3 regions of the Candidatus Symbiopectobacterium sp. NZEC127 genome follow, and region 1 is predicted to be linked to each of the others. Evidence: predicted binding sites of a transcription regulator. Region 1 holds the regulator's gene; each other region holds the start of a gene.
What was found. Region 1 encodes CRP, which controls carbon source genes, mostly activating them, when cyclic AMP is high. Its sites were predicted from a motif close to ATGTGANNNNNNTCACAT; they were not measured.
Positions count from the first base shown of each region.

Region 2: the regulator CRP is predicted to act here: its motif matches at 1,275-1,292, upstream of rbsD (D-ribose pyranase).
Region 3: the regulator CRP is predicted to act here: its motif matches at 1,022-1,039, upstream of cdd (cytidine deaminase).

Region 1 covers NZ_JAGFPG010000007.1:215,218-217,420, reverse strand. The annotation lists gene J5069_RS20990 (OsmC family protein) at 1-372, opposite strand, end outside; gene crp (cAMP-activated global transcriptional regulator CRP) at 689-1,321, shown strand; gene argD (bifunctional acetylornithine/succinyldiaminopimelate transaminase) at 1,388-2,203, opposite strand, start outside.
Region 2 covers NZ_JAGFPG010000005.1:280,599-282,801, reverse strand. The annotation lists gene rbsA (ribose ABC transporter ATP-binding protein RbsA) at 1-755, opposite strand, end outside; gene rbsD (D-ribose pyranase) at 763-1,182, opposite strand; gene J5069_RS18820 (pectate lyase) at 1,553-2,203, shown strand, end outside.
Region 3 covers NZ_JAGFPG010000001.1:228,300-230,502, reverse strand. The annotation lists gene J5069_RS01035 (CidA/LrgA family protein) at 1-217, shown strand, start outside; gene J5069_RS01030 (CidB/LrgB family autolysis modulator) at 217-912, shown strand; gene cdd (cytidine deaminase) at 1,102-1,989, shown strand; gene J5069_RS01020 (NAD-dependent malic enzyme) at 2,170-2,203, shown strand, end outside.

The sequences.
Region 1 (2,203 bases):
CTTCACCGCCTTTTCTAACATTAGCGCCACTGAACAATACTTCTCCGCCGACAGCGATACCGCCCGTTCAACCACCTTATCCGTCAGTCCCACGCCCGTAACCACAAAGTGCAGGTTGATATGGGTAAACAGACGCGGCGCTTCTTCACGACGCGTGGAGGATAATTTGACTTCACACCCAGTGACCGCGTTGCGACCCTTTTGCAAAATGGACACCACATCAATGGCGCTACAGCCTCCTGCCGCCATCAACACCATCTCCATCGGACTGGGGGCTTTATCGCCAGCATTACCATCCATCAGAATCTGATGCCCTGATGACGACTCACCGAGAAAGGTCAGATCTTCGACCCATTTTACGCGCGCTTGCATCCACAACTCCTCAAATTTATTTGAAAATTACTCACTGTTATATATAAAAACCGCCGATAACTAGAGCTTAATCATGCTGAAGCGAGACAACACAAGACAGGCTCGTCAAGCTGTGTTACAAACAGGAATAGAATCCGTTCCTTCAGTTTGATACTGACGGTCAGAACGGGTCGTGACGTCGCCATACAGAAGCCAGTATATTCCCTGACGTCAGTCCGCCAACACGGAATTTTTACTACTAGCACGTTAATACGCCGTACAGGGAACTCTGACCCCTGTAATTTGCGCAGTGAATTACAACAGAGGATAACAGCGAATGGTTCTCGGCAAACCGCAGACAGACCCGACTCTTGAATGGTTCCTTTCTCATTGTCATATTCACAAGTATCCATCGAAGAGCACGCTGATTCACCAAGGTGAAAAGGCAGAAACGCTTTACTACATCGTGAAAGGCTCAGTGGCTGTGCTGATCAAGGATGAAGAAGGCAAGGAAATGATCCTCTCCTACCTCAACCAGGGGGATTTTATTGGGGAACTGGGCCTGTTCGAAGAGGGTCAGGAACGCAGCGCATGGGTGCGGGCAAAAACAGCCTGCGAAGTCGCTGAAATCTCCTATAAAAAATTCCGTCAGCTGATCCAGGTCAACCCGGATATTCTGATGCGTCTCTCCTCACAGATGGCACGTCGCCTCCAGGTGACCTCCCAGAAGGTGGGCAACCTGGCCTTCCTGGATGTCACGGGCCGTATCGCGCAGACGCTGTTGAACCTGGCGAAGCAGCCCGATGCCATGACGCACCCGGATGGGATGCAAATCAAGATCACGCGTCAGGAAATTGGTCAGATTGTTGGCTGTTCCCGCGAAACGGTAGGCCGTATTTTGAAAATGCTGGAAGATCAGAGTCTGATCTCGGCGCACGGCAAAACTATCGTGGTGTACGGCACACGCTGATATCAGCAGCACCGTTTAGACAAAAGCACGTTGCGCGCTGCGCAGCGTGCTTTTGACGAGCCAGCACTATTCCGCGTTAACCACCGTTTCAACCGCCCGCGCAAACCGCGCCATACCCTGATCGATATCTTCCAGATCAATCACCAGCGACGGCACAAAGCGAATCACGTTAGGCCCAGCCACTAGCACCATCACGCCCTGCTCCGCCGCTGCGGCAAGGAACTTGCCCGCCTGACCGTGCCATCTCGGCTTCAGTTCTGCACCAATCAGCAGGCCCATACCGCGAATCTGCTCAAAAATACCGTGCTCTTCATTAATCGCCTGAAGAATCGAGACGAAACGCTCGTGGCGCGCTTGTACACCGGAAAGAACCTGCGGGGTATTGATGGTGTCCAATGCTGCTTCAGCCACCGCACAGGCCAGCGGATTACCGCCGTAGGTGGTGCCGTGCACACCGACGGTCATCACAGAGGCGACCTCTTCGGTGGTCAGCATGGCGCTGATGGGGAAACCGCCGCCCAGCGCTTTCGCCGTGGTGAGAATATCCGGCGTCACGCCATAGTGCATATAGGTAAACAGCTTGCCGGAACGCCCCATGCCGCTTTGCACTTCATCAAACACCAGCAGTGCATGGTGCTGATCGCACAGCTCACGCACGCCTTTAAGGAATTCCGGCGTGGCCGGTGTAATGCCACCTTCGCCCTGAATCGGCTCCAGCACCACGGCGCAGGTGTGGTCATCCATCACCGCTTTCACTGCGGCCAGATCGTTGAACGGCACGTGCACGATATCGGCCGGTTTGGGCCCGAAACCATCGGCGTATTTCGCCTGCCCACCGACAGAAACGGTAAACAAAGTACGGCCATGAAACGCATTGTAGAA
Region 2 (2,203 bases), on a different contig from region 1:
ACGGTATTCAAGCGCGGATACTGCTCTTCCAGCTTGCGCCCCACCATCATTTCAATGAGCTGTTCTTCATGCAGTTGGTTGACCGGACGCTCACCGATAAACTGACCGTCGCGCAGCACGGTCACGTCATCGCAAATCTCGAAGATCTCTTTCAGGCGGTGGGAGATATAGACGATGCCGCAGCCCTGTGCGGTCAGTTCCTTAATCACGGTGAATAAGGAGGCGGTTTCGGTATCCGTCAGTGCATCCGTGGGTTCATCCATGATGATCACTTTGGATTGAAAGCTCAGCACCTTGGCAATCTCGACCATTTGCTGGTCACCAATCGACAACTCGCCCACCAGTCGGCGGCTGTTGTAGCGCAGGTTAAGCTTTTTCAGCAGCTTATCTGCCTCGGCGTACATCTTTTGCCAATCGATACGCCCCAATGCTCCGGTAAACTCTCGGCCAAGAAAAATATTTTCGGCAATCGTCAGTTGAGGAATCAGGTTAAGTTCCTGGTGAATAATACCGATACCCGCGTGCTGTGACGATTTTGGCCCATTAAAGGCAACCTCCTCTCCAACGAAGCGAATATTGCCGGCATCTTTGCGGTAAATACCGGTGAGCACCTTCATCAGAGTAGATTTCCCGGCGCCATTCTCGCCCACCAGCGCCATCACCTTGCCGGGATAGACATTCAGGGCAGCACCGGACAGCGCTTTTACACCGGGAAAGGTTTTTACTATTCCCTGCAACTGTAATAAAGGTTCCATCTCGGCCTCAGAAGGTTACGCCAGCACACAAAATAATATTGGCATAGGGCGAACATTCACCGCTGCGAAAAACGGCCCTGCTCTGCCCGCTTTGCGTCTTGAATGCCTCATGACTGACATAGTGCAACGCAATAGAATTTCCCTGGTGTTGTTCAAGCTGTTGCAAATGCTCACGAATAGCTTCATGGAGCACCGGGTTCTTCTCGATAATCTCTTGCGCAACAATCGCCGCTTCCACCTGCATCTCCTGCGTAATCACGCTCAGCACCTGTATAAAGGTAGGCACATTGTGTGTTAACGCCAGATCTACACGAGCGGTGGTGTCAGGAATAGGTAACCCTGCATCACACACCACGACTTGGTCAGTGTGCCCAAGGCGGGCAATCACGCTCGAGACTTCGGAATTGAGTAATACGCCTTTTTTCATTATGTCACTCGTTTTGATAACGACAGCGAAACGTTTCGCTTGTAGTAAAGTTTAAGAAAAAGTCCTGATAAAGCAAAAAAGAGTTTGCGGAATTGTGATCGTCATCGAAACGTTTCGCTATCACAAAAAAGAGGCATAAGAAAAACATTAGGTTAGAAAATAGCCGTTGACCACAGGTGTCAGGAGGTTGATCGCAATCACAAATGAAAAAAAACAATGAAACCAGATAGCTAATTTATTAAAACAGCGTTTCTTTTTTCGTATGATTCACCTCACTTCCTTATGCTCACATCACCTTACTCACAATTAAACAATAACGGCACTCTGACGCCTGCCGAAAATCTCTGGTTTGTTAACAAGGACTCTAACGATGAAAAACCTATCCCTCTCTGTGGCAGCCCTCTGCTGTATGGCCGCGCTCGCCACTCAGGCGCACAGCGCCGATCGTTTGACTATCGTAAAACAGTATGCCGATACCGTACTGGATAAAGCGGGCGACCATTATCATGGCACGCAGCCATCACCGTTATTGGCGAGCGGTGTCGATCCGCGCACCGGGAAACAGCTTGAGTGGGTTTTCCCCGATGGACGCACAGCGGTACTCTCCAATTTTTCCGCGCAGCAAAACTTTATGCGCGTACTGGTTGGCCTCTCTAACCTGACGGGCGATGAGCGTTATCAACAGCGCGCCAAAACCAGCGTGCGTTACTATTTCGAGCGCTATCAGGATAAAAGCGGCCTGCTGATTTGGGGGGGACACCGTTTTGTCGATTTGAAAACGCTTCAGCCCGAAGGGCCGAGTGAGAAAGAGTTGGTGCATGAGCTGAAAAATGCCTATCCCTTCTACGAATTGATGTTTGCCGTGGATAAACCGGCTACGGTTCGCTTCATTCGTGCGTTCTGGAATGCCCACGTTTATGACTGGCAAATCTTGGAAACCAGCCGCCACGGTCAGTACGGTAAGGAGATCGGTAAACTGTGGGATAACAGCTTTACCCAGCAACCGCCGTTCTTCGCCACC
Region 3 (2,203 bases), on a different contig from region 1:
CTTGATGATTCGCTACATGGCATTGCTGTTTGTGCCTATCGGCGTGGGCGTCATGAATTACTATGATCTGCTGAGCAAGCAGTTTGGCCCTATCGTAGTGTCCTGTCTTATCAGCACGCTGGTTGTCATGCTGGTCGTTGGCTTTTGCACGCAGTTGATGCAACGTGAACACATCATCACCACGCTCGAAACACCGGATGAGGAAGGAAAAAAATGATGTTGTCCAACATCTGGTGGTCGTTGCCTCTGACGCTGCTGACCTTCTTCGCGGCGCGCAAGCTGGCGATAAAATGCAAAATGCCGCTGCTAAACCCACTGCTGGTGTCGATGGCTATCCTGATCCCGCTATTGCTGCTGCTCAATATTCCTTACGAAAACTACTTCGCGGGCAGTAAAGTGCTGAACGATCTGTTGCAGCCCGCCGTGGTAGCGTTGGCGTTTCCTCTCTATGAACAGCTTCATCAGATCCGTGCGCGTTGGAAATCCATCATCAGCGTCTGCTTTATCGGCAGCATGGCGGCCATTATTTCCGGCACGGTCATTGCGCTGTGGTTAGGTGCTACGCCGGAGATCGCCGCGTCGGTGCTGCCGAAATCGGTGACAACGCCCATCGCCATGGCGGTCGCAAGCACCATCGGCGGCATTCCCGCCATCAGCGCAGTCTGTGTGATTTTTGTCGGCATCCTCGGTGCGGTCTTCGGGCACACACTGTTTAATCGCGTGGGGATTCGCACCAAGGCGGCGCGCGGACTCTCCATGGGGACGGCGTCACACGCGCTGGGCACCGCCCGCTGCGTCGAGATCGATTTTCAGGAAGGGGCGTTCAGTTCATTGGCCTTGGTGATCTGCGGCATCATGACCTCACTGATTGCGCCTTTTATCTTTCCGCTGCTGGTACAACTGTTTCACTAGCGGCAAAGATGATGCAGACGGCGCGAGAAGCACAGCGCCGTTGCATTCTGCTCGATAATTTGAGATATATCGCGCAGTTTGCATCTTATTTTCAATAAGTTCACGTTCGACGAGATACTGATCACAATTTATTGATACGCTACTTTTTACCCTGACAACAAACAATAATGGCAAAAAGAGTACATCGCTATGCACCCACGCTATCACGCCCCTTTTGCACAACTTTCTGACACACTGCAACATGCCTTGCTGCCACTACTTGAGCGTCCTGACTTCGCCGGGATGCTGCTTGCTGATGACGTAACAACCCTGTGCACCCAGTGCGGCCTGACACCGGAAACATTGGCCTACGCCTTGCTCCCCCTTGCGGCTGCATGCGCCGTTGCACCGATTTCTCACTTTCAAGTGGGTGCCGTTGCTCAGGGAGAAAGTGGCAACCTCTACTTTGGTGCCAACATGGAGTTCAGTGCGGTGCCGTTGCAGCAAACGCTGCACGCGGAGCAGAGCGCCATTGCCCATGCCTGGCTGCGCCAGGAGCGCGGTTTGACCAGTATCACGGTGAACTACACCCCCTGCGGGCACTGCCGTCAGTTTATGAATGAACTGAACCGGGCAAACACGCTGCATATCCACCTGCCGGGGCGCGAACCCGCACGGCTGCACCACTATTTACCCGATGCCTTTGGACCGCAGGATCTGAACATCACCACGCTGTTGATGGACCCGGTCAATCACGGGCGCACCCTGCTTGATGCCGATCTGCTGGCGCAGACCGCGCTGGACGCTGCCAACCGCAGTCATGCGCCCTACAGCAACGCCCTGAGCGGCGTCGCGCTGGAAACCGATCGCGGCACGGTGTATACCGGACGCTATGCAGAAAATGCCGCGTTCAATCCCAGCCTGCCGCCGCTTCAGGTAGCGCTGAACCTGATGAATCTAGCCGGTGAAGATATTCACAGCGTGCGCCGCGCCGCGCTGGTTGAACCGCGCAATACCGCCATCAGTCAGTGGGTGATGTTGCAAATTATTCTGGCTGAAGCCGGGTGTACCGATGTACAGCAACACTTTATCGACTGATACAGCGCACAAAAATGATGAACACATTAGGGAGTATGGACAAAATGTTGTGACGCAAGTCATGTGTAACTATTTTAATTAACATTTTCTGTACATATTTTATGGGTAATTTAAGATCCGCGCTGTCATGTCGTGTCATTACCTAAATTCGTTTCTGTTACCCGAAGAGTAAGAAAAGTCATGGAATTAGAATACGAAAGCAAACGCGCACTCT